One region of the Ruania suaedae genome, then DNA from elsewhere that is predicted to be linked to it. Evidence: predicted binding sites of a transcription regulator. Region 1 holds the regulator's gene; each other region holds the start of a gene.
What was found. Region 1 encodes LexA, which represses DNA repair genes until DNA is damaged. Its sites were predicted from a motif close to TCGAACANNTGTTCGA; they were not measured.
Positions count from the first base shown of each region.

Region 2: LQF12_RS09365 (HNH endonuclease signature motif containing protein) is a predicted target of LexA. The motif match lies at 5,894-5,909, and genes of this name have one in related genera.
Region 3: imuA' (DnaE2-dependent mutagenesis accessory factor ImuA') is a predicted target of LexA. The motif match lies at 4,193-4,208, and genes of this name have one in related genera.

Region 1 is NZ_CP088018.1:1,397,570-1,406,991, forward strand. It holds gene LQF12_RS06400 (ATP-dependent DNA helicase) at 1-787, shown strand, start outside; gene LQF12_RS06405 (L-lactate dehydrogenase) at 784-1,719, shown strand; gene lexA (transcriptional repressor LexA) at 1,739-2,362, opposite strand; gene LQF12_RS06415 (LysM peptidoglycan-binding domain-containing protein) at 2,676-3,101, shown strand; gene nrdR (transcriptional regulator NrdR) at 3,261-3,728, shown strand; gene mgrA (L-glyceraldehyde 3-phosphate reductase) at 3,813-4,865, opposite strand; gene LQF12_RS06430 (DUF5302 domain-containing protein) at 4,984-5,193, shown strand; gene serA (phosphoglycerate dehydrogenase) at 5,293-6,510, opposite strand; gene LQF12_RS06440 (HelD family protein) at 6,553-8,790, opposite strand; gene LQF12_RS06445 (proteasome assembly chaperone family protein) at 8,982-9,422, shown strand, end outside.
Region 2 is NZ_CP088018.1:2,012,122-2,021,543, reverse strand. It holds gene LQF12_RS09380 (nickel-dependent putative hexonate epimerase) at 1-896, shown strand, start outside; gene LQF12_RS09375 (FHA domain-containing protein) at 907-2,565, shown strand; gene leuA (2-isopropylmalate synthase) at 2,725-4,452, shown strand; gene LQF12_RS09365 (HNH endonuclease signature motif containing protein) at 4,444-5,853, opposite strand; gene recO (DNA repair protein RecO) at 6,066-6,797, shown strand; gene LQF12_RS09355 (isoprenyl transferase) at 6,797-7,588, shown strand; gene LQF12_RS09350 (DedA family protein) at 7,599-8,141, opposite strand; gene LQF12_RS09345 (Fur family transcriptional regulator) at 8,177-8,575, opposite strand; gene LQF12_RS09340 (metal ABC transporter permease) at 8,589-9,422, opposite strand, start outside.
Region 3 is NZ_CP088018.1:1,541,604-1,551,025, forward strand. It holds gene metH (methionine synthase) at 1-2,959, shown strand, start outside; gene LQF12_RS07120 (YbaK/EbsC family protein) at 2,963-3,520, opposite strand; gene LQF12_RS07125 (YbhB/YbcL family Raf kinase inhibitor-like protein) at 3,520-4,047, opposite strand; gene imuA' (DnaE2-dependent mutagenesis accessory factor ImuA') at 4,255-5,124, shown strand; gene LQF12_RS07135 (Y-family DNA polymerase) at 5,130-6,755, shown strand; gene LQF12_RS07140 (HAD family hydrolase) at 6,796-7,467, opposite strand; gene LQF12_RS07145 (error-prone DNA polymerase) at 7,531-9,422, shown strand, end outside.

The DNA.
Region 1 (9,422 bases):
CGTCGCGGGACCGATCGCCGGCGAGCTGCTGGCCGGACGCAGCGCCGTGCTGACCTCGGCCACCCTCGCCCTCGGTGGCACCTTCGAGGCCACTGCCGGCGCGCTGGGCCTGCGCGCCGGCAGCTACCGCGCCGAGTCGGTGGCCTCGCCGTTCGACTACGGCCGGCAGGGGATCGTCTATGTGGCACGGCACCTGCCGCCGCCGGGACGGGACGGGACGGACGAGCGCGTGCTCGACGAGATCGAGGCACTGGTGGCCGCGTCCGGAGGCGGCGCCCTCGGGCTGTTCTCCTCACGCCGCGGCGCGCAGCTCGCGGCCGAGGCGATGCGCGAGCGGCTGGACACACCGGTCCTGCTGCAGGGCGAGGACGTGCTGCCGACGCTGGTGCGGGAGTTCGCGGCCGATCCCGCCGCCTCGCTGTTCGGCACGCTCTCGCTCTGGCAGGGGGTGGACGTCCCGGGGCAGTCGAGCCGGCTCGTGCTCATCGACCGCATCCCCTTCCCGCGTCCCGACGACCCGGTCAAGGCGGCCCGGGCCGAGGCCGTGGCTGCCCGCGGCGGGAACGGCTTCATGGCCGTCTCGGCCACCCACGCCGCGCTGCTGCTCGCCCAGGGCGCGGGCCGGCTGATCCGCTCGACATCCGATCGTGGGGTGGTCGCGGTGCTCGACCCGCGCGTGCGCACCGCACGCTACGGAACCTTCCTCACCGCGAGTCTGCCGCCGCTGTGGCCGACAACCGATCGTGACGTGGTGCTGGCCGCCCTGCGACGACTGGCGTCGTCGTGAGCGCGGGCGCGGGCACGATCGCCGTCGTCGGAGCCGGTGCGGTGGGCGCCACCTACGCCTATGCGGCTCTCATGCACGGCGTGGCGCGGCGGGTGGTGCTCTACGACGTCGACGGAGCCAAGGTGCGGGCGGAGGCGCTCGACCTGGCACACGGGATCGAGTACGTGCCGATGGGCAGCGTGGAGGGATCGGACGAGATCGACATCTGTGCCGGCGCGGATCTGGTGGTGGTGACTGCGGGCGCCAAGCAGCACCCCGGGCAGAGCAGGATGGACCTGGCCGGCACGACCGTCGCACTGATGCGGACGCTGCTGCCCGGCCTGGTCCGGGTTGCTCCCGACGCCGTCTATCTGATGGTCACCAATCCGGTCGACGTGGTCACCTACGCCGCCCAGCAGATCTCAGGACTGCCACCGGCCCGGGTCCTCGGCTCGGGCACCGTGCTGGACTCCTCCCGGCTGCGTTACCTCGTCGCGACCGCCTGTGGTGTGGCCGTGCGCAACGTCCACGCCTACGTCCTCGGTGAGCACGGGGACTCGGAGGTCGCGATCTGGAGCTCGGCGACCATCGGGGGCGTGCCCGCTCGTGAGCTCCCCGAACTCGGTGCGTCGGTGCGCGACCGCCTCGCACGGGAGGTGGTCGAGTCCGCCTACCGCATCATCGAGGGCAAGGGCGCCACCAACTACGCGATCGGTCTCGCTGCCACCCGCATCAGCCAGGCCATCCTGCGCGCCGAAGGTGCCGTGCTGCCCGTCTCCGGCCTGCTGGAGGGATACCACGGGATCTCCGGGGTCTGCCTCTCCGTCCCGTCGGTCGTCGACGGCACGGGTGTGTCCCGTCAGCTGGAGATCCCCCTCGATGACGCCGAGCTCGCGGCACTGCGGGCCAGCGCGGACTCGGTCCGGGAGACGGCGCGGCGCTGCGGGCTCTGACTGCCGGCCGGCGCCGTGCTCAGAGCGAGCGCAGCACGCTCACGACCCGGCCGAGGATCTCGGCGTCGGTGCCGTCGATCGGGCTGTAGGCGGGGTTCGCGGGGAGCAACCAGAGCGCCTCGGACGTGCGCTTGAGGGTCTTGACGGTGGCCTCGCCGTCGATCATGGCGGCGACGATCTCACCGTTCTCGGCCACCTTCTGCTGCCGGACCACCACCCAGTCGCCATCACAGATGGCGGCGTCGATCATCGAGTCACCGACCACCTTGAGCAGGAACAGGTCACCCTCGCCGACGAGCTGGCGGGGGAGTGCGAAGACGTCCTCCACCGCCTGCTCGGCGAGGATGGGTCCGCCGGCGGCGATCCGGCCGACCACCGGGACGTAGGTCGCGCGCACATCGGCCTGGCCACCGTCGTGCAGGGTCAGCTCCTCCGGCTCCGCCGCGACCTCCTGTGCGTCATCGGGGTGGATGATCTCGATCGCACGGGTGGAGACCGGGTCCCGGCGCAGGTAGCCCTTCTTCTCCAGCAGGTGCAGCTGGTACTTCACCGACGACGGGCTCGCCAGTCCGACCGACAGGCCGATCTCCCGCATCGTCGGCGGGTAGCCCTTCTTCTCGAGGCTCGTGCGGATCGAGTCCATGATCTTGCGTTGACGCGGGCTGAGCCCGTCCGGTCCAGGACGGTCCTTCGGGTCTGATTTCGCGCGGCTCACGGCGTCCTCCAAGGGGCCTCGGGTCTCGACGGTGGAGTCGATGTCGGTGGTCGGTGGTGTGCTCTCCAGAGTCGATGTTCACCCTACGGCGAGCGTCGCAGCATCGGAAACATCTGTTCGACTGGCGTGTCGACAACTGTCGCACATGCGTGCTACGGTCGCAACAGATGTTCGACGAACGAGTGTTCGATGCCAGCTGGCTCGAATTGCTCCCGAGAGCACGATCGAGAGGAGAGCGCAGATGAGCGCCCTTGCCCTTCCGACCCCGGAGTTTCGCCCCGCCCCCGCCCGTCCCCGCCACCTGGTGGCGGTACCGGAACTCGTGCCGGCGCCCCCAACGCAGGATGCGCGGTCGTCGGCTGACGCCGCCACCGGCCCTGCGCGGCTGACGCGCCGCGGGCAGGTCGTCCTCAGCCTGCTGGCGTTCGTCGCGGCGGCCGCGCTCGGGTCGGCGCTCGGTCTCGCGCTTCCTGCTGACGAGTCCGCACCGGCTGCGGTGGCGACGGTCACCGTCGGTGCCGGCGAGAGCCTGTGGGTGGTGGCCGAGGGCGTGGCCGCGCCGGGTGAGGATGTCCGCCCCGTGGTCGAGCAGATCATGGCGCTCAACGGACTCACGGACTCGACCGTGCACACCGGCCAGCAGCTGAGCGTGCCGGCGGCGGGATGACGTCGTGCCCGTGACGGCCCGTCCGTGGCGGTCCGCCCGTGCCTGCACGCGGACGGCCGGGTCCTGTCCGCCGCTGCCCAGATCTAGTAGTTACACTAGTGTGACTGCCGCAGATCTTGGGTTCTTGCGGCCTCGTCTCGACGAGAGGTATCCCGACCGGTGCACTGTCCGTTCTGTCGCCACGGCGACTCGCGCGTGGTCGATTCGCGCACGGCGGACGACGGCGCCTCCATCCGCCGCCGGCGGCAGTGCCCTGAGTGCGGGCGGCGGTTCACGACCGTCGAGAGCACGAGCCTGAGCGTCGTCAAGCGTTCCGGTGCCGTGGAACCGTTCAGCCGGGACAAGATCATCGCGGGTGTGCGCAAGGCCTGCCAAGGCCGCCCGGTCTCCGATGACGATCTCGCCCTGCTCGCCCAGCAGGTCGAGGAGGCCGTCCGCTCGACCGGCGTGGCCGAGGTCGACGCGCACGAGGTCGGCCTGACGATCCTCGGCCCGCTCCGGGCGCTGGACGAGGTGGCCTATCTGCGCTTTGCGAGCGTGTACCGGTCCTTCTGCTCGCTGGAGGACTTCGAGGCAGCGATCACTGCGCTGCGAGAGGACCGGGCGCAGGCCCGGTCCCTGCCCTGAGACGGCCGTCGGTGGCTCGGGAGGGGAAGCCCGGGCCACCGACGGCGACACCCCGGGGAGGCTCCCGGCGGCGCGGTGCCGGGCTCAGAGCCGGCTGGACCTGTTCGCCCAGATGTTCACGCCGCCGTCGTGAGCGTGCTCGTCGATGGCGGCCAGTTCCTCGCGCGTGAAGTCCAGGTGGTCCAGCGCGCCGAGCGTGTCATCGAGCTGGTCCACGCTGGAGGCCCCGATCAGCGCGGTGGTGATCCGTGGGTCGCGGAGCACCCAGGCGATGGCCATCTGCGCGAGGGTCTGGTTGCGTCGCTCGGCGATGGCGTTCAGCGCCCGGATGCGGGCCAGGTTCTCCTCGGTCAGGAACGAGGTGCGCAAGGGCCCCTCGCCCGCTGCGCGCGATCTCTCCGGGATGCCGTGCAGGTACTTGCGGGTCAGCATCCCCTGGGCGAGCGGCGAGAAGACCGCGGCGCCGAGGCCGACGTCGTCGAGCACGTCCAGCAGGCTCTCCCCGCTCCCGTCCGGCTCCTCGACCCACCGGTTGATCATCGAGTACGAGGGCTGGTGGACGACCAGGTCGAGACCGATCCGGCTCGCCACCGCCATCGCCTCACGGGTCCGCGCCGCCGAGTAGGAGGAGATGCCTGCATAGAGTGCCTTGCCGGAATCGATGGCGCTCTTGAGCGCGCCGAGCGTCTCGTGCAGCGGTGTGGTCGGGTCGAAGCGGTGGCTGTAGAAGATGTCGACGTAGTCGACCCCCAGCCGCCGCAGCGAGGCGTCGAGCGAGGCGAGCAGGTACTTGCGCGAGCCGCCCTCACCGTACGGGCCGGGCCACATCCGGTATCCGGCCTTGGTGGCCACGACGAGCTCGTCCCGGTGGGCCCGGAGTTCGCCGGTGAGGAGCCGGCCGAACACGGTCTCGGCGGCACCGGGCGGGGGCCCGTAGTTGTTGGCGAGATCGAACTGGGTGATCCCGCGATCGAAGGCGTGGAGCACGATATCGCGCTGGGTCTGCAGGGAGCGGTCCGTCCCGAAGTTCTGCCAGAGTCCGAGGGAGATGGCCGGCAGGTCGAGGCCGGACCGGCCGCAGCGGCGCCACGGCATCGAGTCGTAGCGCGAAGGTGCGGCGTGATACGGCGTCGTCATGCCACGATGCTATTTCCCTGGTGGTAGCCGAGCATCCGGTGCACGCTGGGGGAGGGCCGAGTACCGCCGTCCGGGCCCGGGCCGACCGGCCCCTCAGGGCGCGACGACAGGAGGACCTGTGGCACACGCACCGCATGCAGAGGAGGCCGGCGCGCCCGAGCGGGAGGATCCGATGGCAGCGGCCAAGGCTCGGATGCGCGAGGCGCTCGACCGCAAGGCCGAGCGTGACCACCCGAGCGCCCAGGGCGCGCGCAACACCGGCCAGGTGCACGGACCCGAGGTCGAGGGCAGCGGGGGTCGGCGAGTCTTCCGCCGCAAGTCCGGCTGACCGACCAGCTCCCGGGCCCGGCGTGGGTCCGGGAGCGTGCGTCTGTGCGTCTGTGCGTCTGTGCGTCTGTGCGTCTGGGTCTGTGTGTCTGTGTGAGTGTCAGTCCTCGGCCCCTGGACGCAGCGCGCGAACGCGGATCGTCGCCTCCATGGCCTCCAGCCGGGCGATCGTGTCCGCCGGCAGGTCGCTGCCGACGTCGGTGACGACGTAGCCGGTCGAACCGGATGTGCTCAGGGTCTGACGCTCGATGTTGACCCCCGCGCTCGAGAGCGTCTGGTTGACCGCCGCCAGCACGCCCGGGACGTTGTGGTGCAGGTGCGCGATCCGCAGCGTCTCCTGATCGGGCCGGTCCAGAATGAGGGCGGGCAGGTTCACACTGAGCGCTGTGGCCCCGTTCTCGAGGTAGTCGCGCAGCTTGCCGGCCACGAACGTGCCGATGTCCTGCTGAGCCTCCTCGGTCGACCCGCCGACATGCGGGGTGAGGATCACGTTCGGCAGGTCCCGCAGCTCGGAGTCGAACGCGTCGCCCTGGCTCTTGGGCTCGTGCGGGAACACATCGACCGCGGCACCGGCGATGCGGCCCTCGAGCACCTCCCGGCGCAGCGCGGCGTAGTCCACCAGGAACCCGCGGGAGAGATTGAGGAAGATCGCGCCGGCCTTCATACGACCGAACTGGCCGGCCCCGAACATCCCGGCGTTCCCGGCGCGGCCGTCGACATGGAGCGTCACCACGTCGGCCTCGTCCAGCAGCGCGTCCAGGCTGGGCATCCGCCGTGCATTGCCCAGCGCCAGCTTCTCGGCGGTGTCGTAGAAGATCACCCGCATGCCGAGCGCCTCGGCCACGACCGAGAGCTGGGTGCCGATGTTGCCGTAGCCGACGATGCCCAGCGTGCGGCCGCGCACCTCGTGGGCGCCGCTGGCGGACTTGTCCCAGATCCCGGCGTGGAGCGACTTGTCCTTCTCGGTCAGCCGCCGGGTCAGCGCGATGATCTCGGCGAGCGCGAGTTCGACCACCGATCGGGTGTTCGAGAACGGGGCGTTGAACGCCGCCACGCCCGCCTCGGCCGCAGCGCGCAGGTCGATCTGGTTGGTGCCGATGCAGAACGCGCCCACGGCCAGCAGGTCAGGGGCGTTCTCGAGCACGCGCTGGGTGAGGTTGGTCTTGGACCGCAGGCCCAGAACCTGGACGCCACGGAGCGCCTCGATCAACTCGTCCTCGTCGAGCGCACCGGGCCGGGTGCTGACGTCGAAGCCGGAGCCCTGCAGAAGTTCACTGCCGAGGTGATGGATGTTCTCGAGGAGGAGTGCCTTGACCACGGCCCCATCGTGCTCCTGCCGGCGCCGAAGTCCCAATCGTTCTCAGGTGCTGGACGCCTCGAGGCCCGCGGGCAGCGGCTCGGTGTGGACCATGTGCAGCCGACGGGTCGGGCGTGTCATCGCCACGTACAGGTCGCCGGGCCGCCCGGCCTCGGCGAGGATGCGCGCGGGCTCGGCCAGCACCACGACGTCGAACTCGAGCCCCTTGCTCGCCGTCGGATCGAGCACCACGACCTCCTGGGTGAGGTCGATCCGCCCATGTCCGCCGAGCGCGTCCACGACGGCGGAGCGCAGCCCGGTCGGCACGATCACGGCCAGGCGGCCGCCGTCGAGGCGGGCACGCTCCTGGGAGACGACGTCGGCGAGCGTGGTCAGCAGGTCCTCGGCTCGGGAGACCGCGACGGCGTCCGGCACCTCACGTGCCGAGGTGACCGGCGTCGGGGGATGGTCGGGGTCCGCAGCAGTCATCATGGCGCGGGCGGCCGCCATCACGCTGGCGGGCGTGCGGTAGTTCACGGTGAGCGTCGAGGTGCGGTACCGGCCGCGCAACGGGCGTTCCAGCATCTGTGACCAGCTGCGTGCACCGGAGCGGCTGGAGGTCTGCGAGACGTCGCCGACGATCGTCATCGAGCGGGTGGGGTTGCGCCGCAGCAGGGCGTGCCACGCCATCGGTGAGAGCTCCTGGGCCTCGTCGATGACGACGTGCCCGTAGGTCCACCGGCGGTCGGCCAGGGCCCGCTCGGCCGTGGTCAGCTCCGGACCCGAGGAGGAGAAGCGTTCGGCGACGGTCTGGGCGTCGATCAGGCCGTCGCCGGCCCCGGACTGCTCCAGCATCTCGCGCGCGTACTCGACATCGGCCTCACGCCGGCTCTGATCGGCCTGTGATCTGGAGCGTTCCGCCTCGTCGTCCTCACCGATGCGTTCGGCCGCCTCGTCCACCAACAGCACGTCCGCCGGCGTCCAGGGTTCGCCGCGCCCGCGCTCGAGCAGCCGGCGATCCCGGGCGGACAGCCGGGGCGCGGCCTCGGCGAGCCGGTGGGGTTTGGCGTAGAGGTCCTCGAGGAGACCGGTCGCCGACAGCGGCATCCAGCACAGGTTCAGGGCGATCCGGACATCGCGCGAGCCGCGCAGCTCCTCGATGATGTCGGCGCGGTCGTCCTCTCCCACACCCGGCACCTTCTCCGAGTACTGCGCGGCCAGCGACGAGAGCATGTGACGCACGAATGTCACCCGGGCCACATTGTGCGGGGAGCGCGTGCGGCGGGCCCGCTCCTGCGCCCGGCGCACGTCGTCCTCGAGCAGGCGCAGCCGGACCGAGCCGACCACGAGGTCCCGCTCGGGCAGCACCCGCTGGCGGGCACGGACGGCTGCCGCGATGATCGAGCTCCACTCACGGCGGCCCTTGATCTCGGCGACCTCGTCGCTCTCGGTGCCGGTGGCGTCGATCCCCGGCACCAGGTCCGCCATCGTGATCGCGACCACGCCGGTCTCGCCGAGGGAGGGCAGGACCTTCTCGATGTAGCGCAGGAACACCCGGCTCGGCCCGATCAGCAGCACTCCGGAGCGCTCGATCCGCTGACGGTGGGCGTACAGCAGGTAGGCCGCGCGGTGCAGCGCGACCGCGGTCTTACCGGTGCCCGGCCCGCCCTCGACAATCAGGACGCCGTCGAGCCCGGAACGGATCACCGCGTCCTGCTCGGCCTGGATGGTGGCGACGATGTCGCCCATGCGTCCCGTGCGCTGGGCGTTCAGCGCCGAGAGCAGGGCGCCCTCGCCGGACAGCACGACGTCGGTGTCTGCGACGGCGTCCAGATCCAGCACGTCGTCCTCGATGCCGACCACCTGGCGGTCCTTGGTCTGCAGGTGCCGGCGCAGCACCACGTCACCGGGATGGGCGGCCGTGGCCTGATAGAAGGCGCGCGCGGCCGGCGCACGCCAGTCGGTGAGCATCGGCACGTGCTCGGCGTCGGAGAGGCCGAGGCGGCCCACGTAGCGGCGCTCGTCCCCGGCCAGGTCGAGCCGGCCGAAGACGAGGCGCTCCTCGACCGCGTTGAGCTGGGCGAGCCTGTCCTCGTACAGAGTGGCGAAGGCGTCCCGCTCGGAGCGGTTCTGGTGACTGCCCGTCGCGCCCGTGCGGCGCACCGCGCCGAGACGGGTGCGGGTGTGCTCGCGCAGGTCGTCGAGACGTGCGTAGACGCGGTCCAGATGCTCCTGTTCGAGCCGGTGAGCCACCGAGGAGTCCGCCGAGGCAGGATCGGGCACCGCATCGCTAGAGGCCACGTATCGGCGCTCCCTTTCGTGCTCGGGTCGTGAGGCGACGATCTATTATCCACGATGACGCCGGGCTCTCGGGCGCCCGGCGGCGACCGGCGCGGCAGGGTTTCGCTGCGGGTGAACGAGGGAATCGTGAGCACCCGGCCACTGTTGCCGCGTGCAGTCAATGGACGTGCTGGGCGAGGCGAAGGATGAGGATGAGCGATCCCCGGGAGCTGTACCGCGTGGTCGAGGACCCGCCGGAGTTGCACGAGGACGAGTCACCGGTGCTCGTGCACGCCATGCAGGGTTCGATCGATGCCGGCCACGCCGGGCACCTGCTGGCGCGCCACCTCACCGAGAAGCTGCCGTCGCGGCGGCTGCTGGAGTTCGACGTCGACCGGCTGGTGGACTACCGCTCGCGCCGGCCCGTCATGACCTTCGACGAGGGCACCTGGACCGAGTACGACCAGCCCGAGCTCGTCGTCGACCTCGTGCGTGACGACGACGGCGCCCCGATGCTCCTGCTGCACGGGATGGAGCCGGACCTGCAGTGGGAACGATTCGTGCGTGCCGTCGGCACGGTGGTCGAGGACTACCGCGTGGGGTTGACCATCGGCGTGCACGGGATCCCGATGGGCGTGCCGCACACGCGCCCA
Region 2 (9,422 bases), 610 kb from region 1:
TGACCGAGGAGTGGGACCTGATCATCCACATCGGCCACGTCGTCCCGCACGAGGTGCTCGGCTTCGCCAACCACAACAAGAACTACTTCATCGGCCTCGGCGGCAAGCGGACCCTCGGGGCCGCGCACATGGCCTCGGCGGTGTACGGGATCGAGAACAACCTCGGGAACCTGCTCACGCCGGTGCGGGCGTGCTTCAACTGGGCGGAGGAGGAGTTCCTCGGGCATCTGCCGGACGTGTACCTGCAGGTGGTCATGGACTACGACGACGCCGGCCACCTCGTGCACACGGGTGTCTTCGTCGGTGACGACCTCGAGACCTACTACGCCGCCGCCCGCGCCAGCACGGCCCAGAACATCACCACCTTCGACGAGCCGATCCACAAGGTGGTCGCCGTCATGCAGGCGGACGAGTTCCACGCCACCTGGGTGGCGAACAAGGCGGTCTACCGCACCCGGATGGCGATGGCCGACGGCGGCGAGCTGCTGATCATCGCCCCCGGTGTGACGCGTTTCGGCGAGCAGCCGGAGGTGGATGCGCTCATCCGCAAGTACGGCTATCTCAGCAAGGCCGAGGTGCTGGAGAAGTACGCCACCGAGGCCGATATGCAGGAGATCCCGCACGCGACCGCCCACCTCGTGCACGGCAGCGCGGAGGGGCGCTTCAGGATCACCTACGCCCCCGGCGGCCTCACGCAGGAGGAGGTCGAGTCGGTCGGCTACGGCTATCTCGACCTGGACGAGGCGCTGCGCCGCTACGATCCGGAGGTGATGCGGGACGGGTGGAACACCCTGGCCGACGGCGAACGCGTGTTCTTCATCTCCACGCCCTCGGCCGGGCTGTGGTCCACGGCTGACCGGCTCGCCGCACGCGCCACCCACGAACTGCATCCCTAGGAGGCCAACGGTGCCTGGGCTCTTCCCGCTGAACGCCGACGCCGCCGGGTTCATGGACCCACCGGCCGACCGTCCGCGCTGGCCCGATACCTGGACGCTGCGGCGGACCCGGTCCGAGGCACTGGGCCGTCTCACCCGCAGCTACGGCGGCTGGCGCCGGACGCTGGTGGGGGTGCTCGCCGTGGTCGTCACGGCGGCGGGTCTGCTGCTGGCCGGCCGGGGCGGGACGGCCGACGGCGCAGCCGGCCTGGCCATGACGGCCGGTGGCGGGGTACTCGCCCTGGCGGGGCTGGTGGGGTGCGCCTACGTCGCCCTCACGGGCTGGGCCCTGGTCTCGGCGATCCGGGCCTGGTCGAGGTTGCGCCCCCAGGACGGCGGACCGGGCGTGGCCCAGGTCTGGACAGCCGCCTTCGTGGTCCGGTTCGTGCTGGCCCTCGCGGTGACCGCCGGTGCGGTGCTGGTGGTGCTCGAGGTGATCGAGGACGTCCCGCTGCTCAGCGACGGGGGAGCGGGCGCCGCGGGCGATGCGACCCTCGCGCGCGGGGGCCTACTGGTGGTCGGTGCGCTGGCCACGGTGCTGGTGCTGCTCGGTGGCGTGCTGGCGGGCCGCGCCGTGCGCGCCGAGGGGTCCGGGGCGCCGGCGCAGGCCGGCGCCACCGGGCAGAGCGGTCAGACCGGCCAGAGCGGACAGGGTGGGCTGGGCGGACAGGGTGGGCTGGGTCCGGCCGGGGTCCCCGGCGTGCCCCCGAGGCCGCCCGACGTCGCACATGCCGGCGCTCCGGCCGCGGGCCGGAGCCCGTACGCGCAGCCCGGCGCCTCGCCCAGCGAACGGGCCTCGTGGGACGGGCCAGTGGCACCGCCGCCCGACGAGGCCGTCCCGGCCCCGCCGGAGCCGCACGGCCGGCCGGCGCCGGAACAGCCTCGGACACCAGCCGGCCTCACGGACCCCATGGATCCAGCCGACGCTGCCCACGAGGCCACCGTGCTGGGCCCGCCGCAGCGCGGGACGGCGCCCGGCGGGCCGAGTGCCGGGCAGTGGGCGCCGCCGGCGGCGGGCGAACCCGACCCGCACACCCGGACCTGGACCGAGCACCCCGATGAGCACTCCCACCCGGCGTCGGAGCAGGCGGCCCCCGTCGCGTCAGGGCCACTGCCCGGTGCGCCGATGGCCGGTGAGCCGGCGGCACCGGCCGGGGCGCCCTGGGAGACCACGGCACGTCCGGGCGCTGCCCCGCCGCTGGACGTGGCGCCGCCACCGGAGGAGCTCGACAACGAGGACACCCGCCTGGCCGGCGCGCGGGGCACGCCCGGCCGGATCCGCTTCCACACCGATGACGGCCGGGTGGTGGGCAGCGAGGGACTGAGCCTCGTGGGGCGCTCGCCCGCCGCCCGCGCCCAGGAGGACGTCGCCGCCCTGGTCACGCTGGACGACGGGGCCGTCTCCAAGACGCACCTCGGCATCAGGATCGTGGGCCCGCGGGCCTGGGTGATCGACCGGTCCTCGACCAATGGCACCACGCTCCTGTCCGCGGCCGGGGACGAGCGCGCCCTGGTCCCGTGGGAGGAGACGCCGGTGGCGCCGGGTGAGTCCGTGCGGATCGGATCCTCGGTGCTGCATGCGCGCGAGGACCGTTCGCCCAGCGCCCGCACCCAGACCAGCGACGGGTGAGGTGCGTGGTACGGTGCCGATCATGCGCATCGACGTCAGCCTCCTCCTTCGCTGCCGCGCCGAGGCCCACTAGGCCGGATCCTCGTCGCGGAGTGCAGTGGTGCCCGGCCTCACCCGAACCACAGCACCATCAATCACAGCGATGAGGATGATCTTTCGATGACACAGCGCACCACTCACGGCATGCCGGTGGGCAAGTACCAGCCCTTCGTCGGTGTCGAGCTGCCGGACCGGACCTGGCCGACCAGGACGATCACGGCTCCGCCCCGGTGGCTCTCGACCGACCTGCGCGACGGGAACCAGGCGTTGATCGAGCCGATGGACGCCGCCCGCAAGCGCCGCATGTTCGACCTGCTGGTGGCGATGGGCTACAAGGAGATCGAGGTCGGGTTCCCGTCCGCCTCGCAGACCGACTTCGACTTCGTCCGCAGCATCATCACCGACGAGGCGATCCCCGAGGACGTCACCATCTCGGTGCTGACGCAGGCGCGGCGCGAGTTGATCGAGCGCACCGTGCAGTCCCTCGAGGGCGCGCACCGGGCCACGGTCCACATGTACAACGCGACCGCCCCGGTCTTCCGCGAGATCGTCTTCCGCAACGACCGCGCCGCCACCAAGGAGCTGGCCACCGCCGGCACGCAGCATGTGATCGACTACGGCGAGAAGATCCTCGGGCCGGACACCGAGCTGGGCTATGAGTACTCCCCGGAGATCTTCATCGACACCGAGCTGGACTTCGCGCTGGAGGTCTGCGAGGCCGTGATGGACGTCTGGGCACCCGAGCAGGGCCGGGAGATCATCCTCAACCTGCCGGCCACGGTCGAGCGCGCGACGCCGAACGTCTACGCCGACCAGATCGAGTGGATGAGCCGCCACCTGAGCCGCCGCGAGCACGTGGCCCTGTCCGTGCACCCGCACAACGACCGGGGCACTGCCGTTGCCGCCGCCGAGCTGGCGGTCATGGCCGGTGCGGACCGGATCGAGGGCTGCCTGTTCGGTCAGGGCGAGCGCACCGGCAACGTCGACCTGGTCACGCTGGGGATGAACCTGTACAGCCAGGGCGTGGACCCGGGCATCGACTTCTCCGACATCGACGGGATCCGCCGGGCGGTGGAGTACTGCACGCAGATGGACGTCCACCCACGCCATCCCTACGGCGGTGACCTGGTCTACACCGCCTTCTCCGGCTCCCACCAGGACGCGATCAAGAAGGGCTTCACCGTCCGCAACGAGCGGGTGGCCGCCGCCGGGGACGACACCGCGATCGCCTGGGACGTGCCGTATCTGCCCGTGGACCCCGAGGACGTCGGCCGCAACTACGAGGCCGTCATCCGCGTCAACTCCCAGTCCGGTAAGGGCGGGGTCGCCTACCTGCTGCAGAGCACCCGCAACCTGGACCTGCCCCGGCGCCTGCAGATCGAGTTCTCGCAGAGCGTGCAGAAGCACACCGACTCCTTCGGCGGCGAGATGAGCGCTCAGCGGCTGTGGGAGATCTTCTCCGACGAGTACCTGCCCGCTGGTGAGCACGGCGGCCTGACGCCCTGGGGCCGGTTCACGCTGCGCTCGACGCAGATCACCTCGGCCGGTGACGGTAGCGACGACGTCCTGACCGTCACCGTCGATGACGGTGGTCAGGAGCGCAGCGTCGAGGCCCGCGGGAACGGACCGGTCGCGGCCTTCACGGCAGCGCTGGGCACGCTCGGTGTTCAGGTCTCGGTGCTCGACTATGCCGAGCACGCGCTCTCCGAGGGCGGGGACGCCTCAGCGGTCGCCTACGTGGAGTGCGAGGTGGCCGACCAGGTGATCTGGGGCGTCGGTATCGACCCCTCGATCACCACGGCCTCGCTCAAGGCCATCGTCTCCGCGGTCAACCGCGCCCTACGCTGAGGGCCCGGCCCGCGCGAACTCGCAGTCGGGCGCCGCGAGCTCGCAGTCGGGCACGCCGGGAGAGATCACGGCGTGCCCGCCCGGGCGGGTGAAGTGCCAGTGGCCGGCGTGGCGGGTGATGGCGATGTCGCGTTGGTGCACGTAGGCGTGGTGATACCAGCACAGCAGGATCCCGTGCTCGACGTCGGTGCGGCCACCGCGTGACCACCATCGGCTGTGGTGGATCTCGCCCCACCCCGGCGGCGCCTCGCACCCCGGGTACTGGCAGTGCCGGTCGCGGGCCCAGATCCCGCGGGTCTGGGCGGGGGTGTGCAGCCGCCGGCCGCGCCCGACGTCCAGCGGCTGGCCCTCCGGGCCGAACACGACCCCGGTGAACTCGCCGTCGCACGTCAGTGTGGCCAGCTGGGCGAATCCGATGGGCGTGCCGTCCTGCAGCGTTGCCGGCTCGGCGCCGCGCAGGGCCTCGATGGGGAGCCTCGCCTCGATCGTGCCGGCGTCGTGGGGCACGGCGGGCGGGGTCTGGACCAGGCGGTGGAGCGTCTCGGCGGGAACGTGCACCAGCAGCGTGGGTCGCACCCGCGCGTGGGGCCGGAACGCGCCCGAGTCGAGCGCGTGGCGGGCCATCGCCACCATGGCGTTCGCACGATGCTGCGACCGCGATCGTTCGTCCTCCTCGGCGGGAGTGCCGATGATCGCCTCGAGCGCGCAGGCCAGACCCTGGCCGTTCTCGGTCGTCAGCCACCCGTCCAGCCGGTAGCCGTCCAGGGTGGGGGACAGGTGCACGTGCTCGGCGGCGCTCTCCTCGCGCCAGTTCCGGTCGGCACCCTCGGGGTCGGCACGGATGGTCCAGGCAGCAAGCACCCGCGAGAACGCATCCGGAGGCAGGAGCCTGGCCTGCTGCACCAGGAACGCCTCGCCCGTGGCGGGATCGCTCAGGTGCTCGATCAGGACCGGGCTCTTCGTCGTCTCCCGCGCCAGCAGGCTGACGTGGTCCGGGCTGATCTCACCTGCCGCGGCGGCGCCGGCGGTCAGGGGCAGGTGCCGCAGGACCCGCTGGGCCGTGCGCAGTCTGGCGGCCGTGGGCGCCTTGCGGCGACCCGTCGTCTGGGCCCACCAGGCCGCCGGCGAGCGGTGCCCGTGCACCGCCCAGACGCCGTCGGCCTCGACGGCGGTCATGACGGAGGTGGTGACGGCCTCCAAGCGGCGGTGCGCCCCCTCCAGGCGGGTGACGAGCCCGGGCAGCCGGGCGGAGTCGACCTGGTGCAGGTCGAGGGCGAGCAGCTGGTCGAGCTGTGTACCGATGGTCTCGACGAGCTCCTCCACCCGGGGAGCGTTCCCCTCGGGTGTCCTCGCCATCCGGGCGCCGCCGGTAGCCCTCGCCGTGTGGTCGATGACGCTCATGCTCACCCCCGGTGCCCGTCCGCTGATCGTTCCTCCAGCGTAGAACACCAGTTCGATGGAGTCAAGACCTTTCCCCGGTATTGCAACGAAAAACCACGGTTGAGGGGTTGTGGACGAGTCGACATCGGCGCTGGTCAGAGCCTGGATGACGGGCGGTGTGCGGCCCGGCGCGGGAGTGCGCCGTCGGGGCCCTGGTGGGGGACAATGGCAGCGTGAAGCTGTATCGGGACGAGGCGATCGTGCTGCGCACCCACAAGCTGGGTGAGGCCGATCGGATCGTCACGCTGCTCACCCGCAACCACGGTCAGGTGCGCGCCGTCGCCAAGGGGGTGCGGCGGACCTCCTCGAAGTTCGGGGCCCGGCTCGAGCCGTTCGCCGTGGTCGACGTCCAGCTCTACGCCGGGCGCACTCTCGATGTCATCACCCAGGTGGACACCCTCGCCCCGCACGGGCGCGCGCTGTGGGCCGACTACGGGCTGTACACCACGGCCACGGCCATGGCCGAGACGGCGGAACGGCTGACCGAGGTCCCTGGCGAGCCGGCCACCCAGCAGTACCTGTTGCTGGCGGGGGCGCTGCGCGCCCTCGCGGAACGGCGCCACCCAGCCACGCTGGTGCTGGACTCCTACCTGCTGCGCGCGCTCGCCGTCGCGGGCTGGGCGCCGTCCTTCGACGAGTGTGCGCGCTGCAGTGCCCCGGGCCCGCACCGCGCGTTCTCGGCGCCCGTCGGTGGAGCGGTCTGCACCGGTTGTCGCCCACCCGGGGCTGCCGCCCCCGCGCCGGAGACGGTCGCGCTGCTCGGTGCGCTGCTCGCGGGGGAGTGGGCCGGCGCCGAGGCGAGCGAGGACAAGCACCGGCGCGAGGCCTCGGGGCTGGTCGCCGTCTACACCCAGTGGCACCTGGAGCGGCAGCTGCGCTCCCTGCGGCACGTGGAGCGCGCCTGATGCGGCCGTCCCAGCCGCCGCCCCCGCACCCCTCCGGAGCCCGCCCGCCGCAGCTTCCGGACCAGCTCGTCCCCCGGCACGTGGCGATCGTGATGGACGGCAACGGCCGCTGGGCCAACGCGCGTGGCCTGACCCGCAACGAGGGGCACGCCGCCGGTGAGGCGGTGCTGCTCGACGTCGTGGCCGGGGCGATCGAGATGGGCATCACGCACATCAGCGCCTACGCCTTCTCCACCGAGAACTGGAAGCGCTCACCCTCGGAGGTGCGCTTCCTGATGGGCTTCAACCGGGACGTGCTGCGCCGGCGCCGGGACCAGATGAACGACTGGGGCGTCCGGGTGCGCTGGGCCGGCCGGCGCCCACGGCTGTGGCGTTCGGTGATCTCCGAGCTGGAGGAGGCCGAACGTCTCACCGCCGGCAACAGCACCTGCACGCTGACGATGTGCGTCAACTACGGCGGCCGGGCCGAGATCGCCGATGCGGCGCGCGCGATCGGTCACGAGGTCGCGGCCGGGCGGCTGCACCCGGACCGGATCACCGAGCGGACCATCGCCCGCTTCCTCGACGAGCCGGACATGCCCGACGTGGACCTGCTGATGCGTACCTCGGGTGAGCAACGCACGTCCAACTTCCTGCTGTGGCAGTCGGCCTACGCCGAGATGGTCTTCATCGACAAGCCGTGGCCCGCATGCGACCGGCGGGACCTGTGGGAGGCGGCGCGCACCTATGCCAGCCGTGACCGCCGCTACGGCGGTGCGATCGACGCCCCGGAGGCTCCGGCCGGGGGCTGACGCCGAGGCCTCAGTCCCGGCCGTCGACGCCGCTCAGCTCCGCGGCCCGGGACGTGCGCACGCCACGCGCACGACGGCGCAGCACCACCACCCCGACGGCGGCCAGCACCACCAGTACCGCGATCACCGCAATCCCCACCGGCGAGCCGGCCGCGGCGGCCAGCGCCGCCTCCCACACCGCGAACCCGATGGTGGAGTAGATCGTGCCCCAGGCCAGCGCGCCCGGGATCTGTGCCAGCGCGTACTTCCACCAGGTGATCCGCAGGATCCCGGCGGCGGCCTGCACCATGGATTGGAACCCCACCGTGACGTAGCACAGCGGCACGGCCACCAGCCCCCAGCGCCGGATCGCGACGATCCCGGCGTCGGCGCCACCCCCGGCCAGCCAGTCGTGCGCGCGCCGGCGCCAGCCCTGATCGGGTCGGGTGCGGCGCAGCGCCTGGTCGGTGGGAACCCGGCCGATCCAGTACAGCAGCTGGCCGCGCAGCCAGGCGCCGGCCGAGAGCGTGGCCAGCACGAGCACGAACGGCAGGCCCGTGAGGAACTCAGGCACGCGCGCTCACCGCCGCAGGGGCGGACGCGAGGCGCTCACGCGCCCTCCCGGACGGCGGTGCACTGAGCGCACAGGCCGAACAGCTCGGCCGTGTGCTCGACGGCGCTGAACCCGTGCTCGGCGCCCACCGTCGCCGCCCACCGCTCCACGCTGGCGGCGTCGAGCTCGACCGTGGCGCCGCAGCGGCGGCACACCAGGTGGTGGTGGTGCCCGCGGGAGGCGCACTGGCGGTAGAGCGCCTCGCCGTCACCGTTGCGCAGGACGTCGAGGTCGCCGTTCTCGGCCATCACCTGCACGGTGCGGTAGACCGTGGCCAGGCCGATGCCCTCGCCGCGGTCGCGGAGCATCTCGTGCAGCTGCTGGGCGCTGCGGAAGTCGTCGGTGCCCGCGAGCAGATCGCTCACCGCCGCACGCTGGCGTGTCATGCGCTGCATCGGGCTCCTCCTGTCAGACGTGGACGTCATCCGCCATGTCCGGGTGCGGATCGACGCCACGCTCCCGGCGCGGCCGGACGACCGCGCGGATCGTGGCCACCCCAGCGTAGACGGTCACCGCGAGCACGACGATCGTCGCGCCCGGGGCCAGCGGCTCGGTGAAGGTGATCAGCAGCCCGCCCACGCAGACCACGGCGCCGATCACCATCGCGGCGGTCATGGTCCGCCGGAAGGAGGACGTCAGCTGTTGCGCGATCGCCACCGGCACGATCATCAGCGCACTGACGAGCAGGAGTCCGACCACGCGCATGGAGGCGGTGACCGTCAAGGCCGCGACCACGGCGATCAGGATCGTCAGCAGCCGCACCGGCAGCCCGGAGGAGCGTGCGAACTCCTGATCGTGGCTGACGGCGAAGAGGGCGGTCCGCAGCCCGATGCCGACCAGCAGGATCAGCCCCGACATCACCGCCGTGGTCACCAGGTCACCGGTGGAGACGGTCGAGAGGGAGCCGAACAGGTAGGCCATCAGGTTGGCGTTCGTCCCGCCCGCGAGGCTGATGATGACCACTCCGCCGGCGATCCCGCCGTAGAAGAGCAGGGCCAGCGCCACGTCACCGCTGGTGCGGCCGCGGGCGGACACGATCTCGATCAGCACAGCGCCGATGATGGCGGCGATCACTGCGCCGATCACCGCATAGGCGTCGTTCGGCTGGGCGTGGGTCCAGCTGCCCACCAGCCAGCCCATGGCCACCCCGGTCAGGGCCACGTGCCCGACACCGTCGCCCAGCAGGGACAGCCGGCGCTGCACGAGGTAGGTGCCCACCACCGGTGCCGTGGCGCCGACGAT
Region 3 (9,422 bases), 140 kb from region 1:
CGCCCAGGTCACGGTGGAGACCACCGGCACGATGCTGATGGGCTCCGAGATCGGCGCCGCCCTGACCACCCTGAGCGCGCTCGGCATCGACGCCATCGGCCTCAACTGCGCCACCGGCCCGGCGGAGATGAGCGAGCACCTGCGCCACCTGTCCAAGCACTCCCCGGTGCCGATCACCTGCATGCCCAACGCCGGGCTGCCGGTGCTGGGCACCCACGGCGCCGAATACCCGCTCACCCCGGCCGAGCTCGCCGCCGCGCACGAGCAGTTCGTGGGCGAGTTCGGGCTCAACCTGGTCGGTGGATGCTGCGGTACGACACCCGAGCACCTGCGGGCGGTGGTGGACAAGGTCCGGGGGAGGGCCGTCGTCGCCCGGGAGCCCGAGCCCACCCACGGGGTGGCGAGCCTGTACGCCCACACCGACTTCGACCAGGACGCGGCGTTCCTGGCCATCGGCGAGCGCACCAACGCCAACGGCTCCAAGGCCTTCCGGGAGGCGATGCTGGCCGAGAACTGGGACGAGTGCGTCCAGATCGCCCGGGCCCAGACCCGCGACGGCGCCCACCTGCTGGATGTGTGCGTGGACTACGTGGGCCGCGACGGCGTGGCCGATGTCACCAGCGTGGTCTCCCGGCTCGCGAGCGCCTCCACGCTGCCGCTGGTGATCGACTCCACCGAGCCCGCGGTGATCGGTGCCGGGCTTGCGCTCGTGGGCGGGCGCGCGGTGGTGAACTCGGTCAACTTCGAGGACGGTGACGGCCCGGACTCCCGGTACGCGAAGATCATGCCGCACGTGATCGAGCACGGCGCGGCCGTGGTGGCCCTGACCATCGACGAAGAGGGGCAGGCGCGCACCGCCGAGCACAAGGTGGCGATCGCCTCCCGTCTCATCGAGGATCTCACCGGCCGCTGGGGAATGGCGGTGGAGGACATCATCGTCGACACCCTCACCTTCCCGATCGCGACCGGTCAGGAGGAGACCCGACGGGACGCGATCGAGACGATCGAGGCTATCCGTGAGCTCAAGCGCCGCTACCCGGCGGTGCACACCACCCTGGGTGTCTCCAACATCTCCTTCGGGCTCAACCCGGCCGCCCGGGTGGTGCTGAACTCGGTGTTCCTGCACGCCGCCGTCGAGGCCGGGCTGGACTCGGCGATCGTGCACGCCGCGAAGATCCTGCCGCTGGCGCAGATCCCCGAGGAGCAGCGTCAGGCCGCCGAGGACCTGGTGTGGGACCGGCGGGCCTACGACGGTGACCAGCTCACCCATGACCCGCTCGCGCACCTGCTGGACGTCTTCTCCGGGGTGGACTCGGCGGCGCTGAAGGACGCCCGCGCCGCCGAGCTCGCCGCGCTGCCGCTGGACGAACGCCTCGCCCGCCGCATCATCGACGGCGAGATGAAGGGGTTGCACGACGATCTCGACGCCGCGCTGGCTGAGGGCTGGAAGGCCCTCGACATCGTCAACGACCAGCTGCTCGCCGGGATGAAGGTGGTCGGTGAGCGGTTCGGCGCCGGGGAGATGCAGCTGCCGTTCGTGCTGACCTCCGCCGAGACGATGAAGACGGCGGTGGCCCATCTCGAACCCCACATGGAGAAGGTCGAAGAGGGCGGGGGGAAGGGCACCATCGTGCTCGGCACCGTGCGCGGGGATGTGCACGACATCGGCAAGAACCTCGTGGACATCATCCTCACCAACAACGGCTACACGGTGGTCAACATCGGCATCAAGCAGCCGGTGTCGGCGTTCATCGAGGCCGCGCAGGAGCACCGGGCCGACGTGATCGGCATGAGCGGGCTGCTGGTGAAGTCGACCGTGGTGATGAAGGAGAACCTGGAGGAGCTCAACACCCGGGGGCTCGCCGACCAGTACCCGGTGCTGCTCGGCGGCGCGGCGCTGACCCGGGTGTACGTCGAGGACGACCTGGACGAGGTCTACGACGGCGAGGTGCGCTACGCCCGCGACGCCTTCGAGGGGCTGCGCCTGATGGAGCCGCTGGTGCGGGTGGCCCGGGGAGAGGGAGCGGACGCCGTCGGGCTGCCGGCGCTGAAGAAGCGCCGCCACGCCCAGGTGACCGTGGACGAGACCCCGGCCGAGGACCTGCCCGAGCGTTCGGACGTGGCCACCGACAACCCGGTGCCCACACCGCCGTTCTGGGGGACCCGCATCGTCAAGGGCATCGCCCTGGCCGAGTACTCCTCATTCCTGGACGAGCGGGCCACGTTCATGGGCCAGTGGGGCCTCAAGCCCGGGCGCGGGGTGGGCGGTGCGACCTACGAGGAGCTGGTCGAGACCGAGGGCCGGCCGCGGTTGCGGGACTGGCTGGCGCGCATCCGTGCCGAGGACATGCTGGTGCCGTCGGTGGTCTACGGCTACTTCCCGGTGGTCGCCGAGGGCGACGATGTGGTGCTGCTGCACCACGAGGGCCCCGACGGCGGTAGCGGTGGGGAGCCGGGCACCGAACGGATGCGCTTCAGCTTCCCCCGGCAACGGCGCGACCGGCACCTGTGCCTGGCCGACTTCGTGCGGCCGCGTGAATCCGGTGAGACCGACGTGCTCGGGGTGCAGCTGGTGACCGTGGGCTCCGGGGTGGCCGAGCACACCGCGCGGCTGTTCGAGGCCAACGCCTACCGCGAGTACCTGGAACTGCACGGCCTCTCGGTCCAGCTGACCGAGGCGCTCGCGGAGTACTGGCACGCCCGGGTGCGCGCCGAGCTCGGGTTCGCCGGCGAGGATCCGGCCGACCTGGAGGGCATGTTCAAGGTCGACTACCGGGGCGCGCGGTACTCCTTCGGCTACCCGGCCTGCCCGGACCTGGAGGACCGGGCCAAGATCATCGAGCTGCTGCGCCCGGAGCGGATCGGGGTGAGCCTGAGCGAGGAGCTGCAGCTGCACCCGGAGCAGTCCACCGATGCGGTGGTCTTCCACCACCCGGAGGCGAAGTACTTCTCGGTGTGAGGCTCAGGCGGGGATCTCCTTCGCCAGCCCGTCCACGAGCTCGGCCCCGGGCAGCTCGGCGAGCACCTCACCGGGCAGCAGGATCTTCGAACCGCGGATACCGCTGCCGATGATCGCCGGGCCGGTGGTGGTGCGGGCATCCAGCAGCACCCGGTACTGATCGGGCAGGCCGATCGGGGTGATGCCGCCGTACTCCATCCCGGCGTCGCTCACCGCCCGCTCGGCGGGCAGGAACGAGGCCTTGCGCACGTCCAGCAACCGCTTGATGGTGGAGTTCACGTCCGCCCGGGTGGTGGCGCGCACGATGGCGGCCGCGAGCCGCTCCTCGCCGTTGCGCTTGCCGGCCACCAGCACGCAGTTCGCCGAGGCCTCCAGCGGCAGGTCGTAGGCGGCGCTCATGTCGGCGGTGTCCGCCTGCTCCGGATCGATCGGCGTCACCAGCACCTGCCCGACGGCGTCCGGTGCGTGCTGTGCCCAGGCCAGCAGGGCCTGGTGCACCGGCGCCGCCAGCAGGTCCGGGTGGTCCAGCGCCGGGGACCACTCGAGCGTGCCCAGCCGCATCAGTTCTGGTAGGTCACCGTCAGCACGCCGCGGCCGATGGTGTGGAACAGGGCCATGAAGGAGGCCTTGGTGGGGCTGTCCTCGCTCGAGAGCTCCAGCGTGGGGACGTCCAGGGCGTGCACGGCGAAGACGTAGCGGTGCTCCCGGTCCCCGGGCGGAGGTGCCGCGCCCTCGTAGGCGAAGGCACCGCCGTCGGTGCGCAGGTGGAATGCCGCGCCCGGCAGGCTCAGGTCGCTCTCGCCGGCGCCCTGCTCCAGGGTCGAGACGGAGGAGTCCAGATCGGTGACCGTCCAGTGCCAGTAGCCGGACGGGGTCGGGGCGTCCGGGTCGAAGCAGGTGACCAGCAGGCCCTGGGTGCCCTCGGGCAGGTCGTCCCAGACGAGGGTGGGGGAGGTGTTCTCGCCGTCGGCGGCGTACCGGGAGTCCATCGCCGCGCCCTCGGTGAGGTCCGGGCTGGAGAGCGGGAACGAGGGGACTGTGGGCAGGATCTCGTAGGGGTGCGGGGCCAGGGGGCGCTGCAGGTCCATGACACGTCCTTTCCGTCGAGGCGTCGTCTCCCAACCTACGACGCCTGGCCGCGATGTGTCCTGCCACGCCGGAGTTGCCCTGGCGTGTCGCGCGATCGGCACGCCGGGCTGTCTTGACACCGGCCCCCGGGGGGACGTCTACTGATCGAACCGATGTTCGATGTCGGTGGTGGCTCCTACCGTGCAGCACAGAGAGGAGGGACGCCGATGAGTCTCACCGCAGAACGGGTCACGGAGCCCGTGTCACGCGAACTACCACCCGAGCTGGCTGCTCGCCTGGATGCCGCACGGCAGGTGCTCGCCACCGCCGAGGCGGAGGTGGGGGTGCGTGCCCGGTTGGAGCCGCCGGACGTCGTCTCCCTGCCCCCTGCGCAGGAGGGCACGGGAGAGGAGCCCGACGAGGGTCGCCGTGTGGATCCCGAGCAGGCGCTCGCGGTCCCCGGCGGGCTCGCCCCGCTCTTCCCGGACGGGATGCGCCGCGGGGGTGCGGTCCAGGTGCTCGGCAGCACCTCGGTGCTGCTCTCCCTGGCGGCCGGGGCGATGTCCGGAGGTGCCTGGTGCGCCATGGTGGGGCTGCCGGACCTCGGGCTCGCCGCCGCGGCCGAGCTGGGACTACCGCTGGAGCGCACGGTCGTGGTGCCACGGCCGGGTCCGGATCTGGCGGGCGTGCTCGGCGCCCTGGTGGACGGGGTGGACGTGGTGGTGCTCGGGTCGGCGGGCTCGTTGCTCGACCGGGAGCGTCGCACGATCGGTTCCCGGATCCGGGTGCGCGGGGCGGTCATGCTCACCGCCGGCCCCTGGCCGGGTGCGGACACCGTGCTCGAGGTGACCCCACGCGCCTGGCACGGAGTGGGGCAGGGCAGCGGTGTGCTGCGTTCGGGAGAGGTGACCATCACGGCGAGGCATCGTCGCGGCGACCTCACCCGGGCCCTCCACGCCCGCCGCGGCCTGCAGGGCTGGGGACCGGTCCCGGCGGTGCCGGCGGTATCACCGCTGCGATCGCTCGACCGGCCCGCCGGGGCCGCGGCCGGCACCGCTGATGCCCGTGCCGATGCCCGACTGGTGCGGGCCGGGTGAGTGCGGTGAGTGCGGCAGTGCCCGAGCCGGCAGCTGCGCAGGAACAGGCGACCCGTCTCGCGGTCCTGTGGGTACCCGACTGGCCGGTGGTCGCCGCCGCAGCCGAGGGGCTGGTCCAGTCGCACCAGCCCGTCGCCGTGTACGACGCCCGCGGTGTGGTGGCCGCATCGGCCCGGGCCAGGGCGAGCGGGGTGCGCCGGGGGCAGCGCCGCAGGTCGGCGCAGGCGGTCTGCCCCGAGCTGGTCCTGGTGCCGATGGACGAGGGGCGGGACGTGCGCGCCTTCGAAGCGGTCGCCCAGGCGGTCGAGGGGGAGGTGCCGCACGTGCAGGTGCTACGCCCGGGAGTGGTGGTCCTGGCGGCGCAGGGCCCGCGCCGCTACCTCGGGTCCGAGGAGGCGGTGGCCGAGGTGCTGATCGGCGCCGCGGTGGGAGCCGGGGTGGAGGCGCAGGTCGGGATGGCGGACGGGCTGTTGGCAGCCCTGCTTGCCGCACGCGAGTCCGTCCTGGTCCCGCCGGGCGCCTCGGCCGGCTTCCTCGCGCGGAGGGACGTGCGCGACCTCGTGCACGTGACCACCACCCGGCAGTCCCGGGGGGAGATGGGCGAGCTCACCGGAGTGCTGCGCCGGCTGGGCATCGACACCCTGGGCGGCCTCGCACAGATGCGCTCGGGGCAGGTGGCTGCCCGGTTCGGCACGCTGGGGGCGCAGGCGCGGCGACTTGCGGCCGGCCTGGACGGGCAGGCGCCCTCCGGGCGGCGGGGTGAGCCGGACCTGACCAGTGCTGCCGAGCTCGACCCGCCGGCGCAGCGGCTGGACACCGCCGCGTTCGCAGCCAGGCGGCTGGCCGAGGACCTGCACGCGCGGATGATGCGGCGCGGGGTGCTGTGCGGGCGGTTGCGGGTGCAGGCGCGTACCGAGGACGGCGGCGAGCTGGAACGCACCTGGCGCATCGATGGCGTCCTGGCCGCCACCGAGCTGACCGACCGGGTGCGCTGGCAGCTGGACGGATGGCTCAGCGGCCGCAGCGGCCGCCCACCGAGCTCGGCCCTGACCCGGCTGACCCTCACCGCCGAGGAGGTCTCCCCGGCGAGCACGGTCTCCGAGGGGCTGTGGGGACGGGTCGGGCGCGGGGAGCGGCAGGCGGGCCGGGCGGCGTTGCGGGTGCAGGGGATGCTCGGGGCCGACGGGGTGCTCGTCCCGGTGCCCGAGGGCGGGCGTTCCCCGCGTGACCGGGTCCGGCTGGTGGCCTGGGGTGACGACGTCGCGCCCGTGCGCGATCCCGACCAGCCGTGGCCGGGGCAGATCCCCCGCCCACTGCCCGCGACCGTGCCCGCCGAGCCGGTGCCGATCCGGCTCGTGGACGAGGCGGGGGGCCTGGTGCGGGTCGGGGTGCGAGGGGAGCTCTCGGGCCACCCGGTTCGAGCGCAGGTCGAAGCAGGGCAGAAGGAGGCAGGCCGGGCCGGGCAGCCTCGTCGGCTACGTATCACCGGATGGGCAGGGCCCTGGCCGGTCCATGAGCGGTGGTGGGCCGGCGGGCAGGCGCGGCACTACCTGCAGGTCACCGGGGACGGTGCTGCCCTGCTGCTCGCCGGCGACGGGCAGCGCTGGTGGCTGGAGGGGGTCTACGACTAGCGGGGGACACGAGCTGCTGCCGGCGTCCTACCGGTTCGCCTCAGGCTCTCGCTGCCGTCCCCGCCCGCAGGGCAGCCTGCACCTCGGCCACGCCGATCTCCGCCAGCGAGGACAACAACTGGGCTGGGACCCCGGGATCAGGGGTGTGGCTGGTGAGGAACCACACCTCCAGGCCGGCACCATGAGCGCTGATCGCTCCGGCGGCGGAGTCCTCGAAGGCGAGGCTGCGGGCAGGGTCGATCCCCAGGCGGGTCGCGGCGCTCAGGTAGGGCTCGGGATCGGGTTTGGGTGAGGTGACGTCGTCGGCGCTGACCGCCAGGCGCAAGGCGCCGCGGGGGGCGGCCGCGAGCAGCAGCTCGGCATTGACGCCGGCGTTGTTGGTGACCAGGGCACAGGGGACCCCGGCGTCGGCAAGGCCGGCGAGCAGCTCCCGCGCGCCCGGCAACCACGGCATGTCGGCGCGCATCCGCTCGCTGACGTGGGCCACCGCCCGGGCGATGATCTCCTCGATGCTCCCGGCCACGCCGCGCTCGCTGAGGATCGTGGCCCAGCGTTCCATCGGCCGGCCGATCGAGGCCTCGAAGTCCTCCTGTGACCAGGTGGTGCCGGCGCTCGCGGCCAGCGCCTCCTGGGCGGACTGCCAGTGGGGTTCGGTGTCGACGAGCGTGCCGTCCATGTCGAACAGGACGCCGGCGGGGAGGGGAGAGGTCACCCGCTCACGGTACCCGTGGGGTGGCCGTGCCCCGGTCCGACAGAGGCGACTACAATAGAACGCATGTTCGCACGACCGCCGGGTGGGCCTCCTGCCTACGCCGAGCTGCACGCGCACTCCGCGTTCAGCTTCCTCGACGGTGCCAGTCAGCCGGAGGAGCTGGTGGCCGAGGCGGCCCGGCTCGGGCTCAGTGCGCTCGCGATCACCGATCACAACGGCCTGTACGGGGTGGTCCGCTTCTCCGAGGCGGCCCGCGCCGCGAACCTGCCGGCCCTCTACGGCGCCGAGCTGAGCCTGGACGCCCCCGTGCGCCCCACCGGAATGCCCGACCCGGACGGCACCCACCTGCTCGTCCTCGCTCGTGGCACCGAGGGCTACCGTCGGCTCTCCCGCGCCATCGCCACCGCGCACCTGGCCAGCGGCGCGAAGGGGGAGGCCCGGTACGTGCTCCCCGAGCTCGCCGACCTCGCCGGCGGCAACTGGCTGATCCTCACCGGGTGCCGCAAGGGCGCCGTGCGCCGCGCCCTGGAACCCGAACCCGGCCGGTTCGACCTCGACGCCGCCCGCCGCGAGCTCGACGTCCTCACCGACTACTTCAGCGGCGAGAACGTGGCGGTCGAGGTCACCGACACCGGTACCCCGCTGGACTCCGTGCGTGGGGATGCTCTCGCCGAGTTGGCTGACCGCAGCGGCCTGCCGCTGGTGGCCACCGGTGGGGTGCACTGCGCCACCCCGGCCGATCAGCGCCTGGCCCACGTGCTCGCCGCCGTCCGGGCCCGGTCGAGTCTGGACGAGATCGACGGCTACCTACCGGCCGCCGGGCCCCACCTGCGCAGCGCCACGGAGATGCTCGCCCGCCACCACCGTCATCCTCACGCCGTGGCCACCGCCGCCGCGCTGGCGGCCGAGTGCACCTTCGACCTGCGGCTGGTGGCCCCGAACCTGCCCCCGTGCCCCGTGCCCGAGGGACACACCGAGGCCTCCTGGTTGCGTGAGCTCACCCACCGCGGCGCGCGGGAGCGTTACGGCCCGCCCGAGGCGCCCCGTCACCCGCAGGCCTATCCCCAGCTCACGCACGAGCTGGACGTCATCACCGCACTGGACTTCCCCGGCTATTTCCTGATCGTGCACGAGATCGTCGACTTCTGCCGGCGCGAAGGGATCCTGTGCCAGGGGCGCGGCTCAGCCGCGAACTCCGCCGTCTGCTTCGCCCTCGGGATCACCGCCGTCGATGCGGTGGTGCACGAGCTGCTGTTCGAGCGGTTCCTCTCCCCGGGCCGCACCGGCCCCCCGGACATCGACCTGGACATCGAGTCCGGCCGGCGCGAGGAGGTCATCCAGCACGTCTACGCCACCTACGGGCGCACCCACGCCGCGCAGGTGGCGAACGTCATCTCCTACCGGCCCCGCTCCGCCGTGCGGGACGCCGCCCGCGCCTTCGGGTACGAGACCGGTCAGCAGGACGCCTGGTCGAAGTCCATCGAACGCTGGGGGTCCCTGCGCGGCAGTGATCCGCGCACCCAGGCCACCAACGACCTGGACGGCATCCCCGACCAGGTGCTCGACACCGCCGAGCAGATGCTGCGCCTGCCCCGCCACCTGGGCATCCACTCCGGTGGCATGGTGCTGTGCGACCGGCCGGTCATCGACGTCTGCCCGGTGGAGTGGGCCACCATGCCCGGGCGCACCGTGCTGCAGTGGGACAAGGACGACTGCGCCGACGCCGGGCTGGTGAAGTTCGACCTGCTCGGCCTCGGGATGCTCACCGCGCTGCGGCTGGCGTTCACCACGATCACCGAGATCGAGGGGATCGAGCTCGGCCTGCACAGTCTTCCGCAGGAGGACCCGGCGGTGTATGAGCTGCTGTGCGCCGCCGACACCGTCGGGATCTTCCAGGTGGAGTCCCGGGCCCAGATGGCGACCCTGCCTCGACTGCGCCCGCGCACCTTCTACGA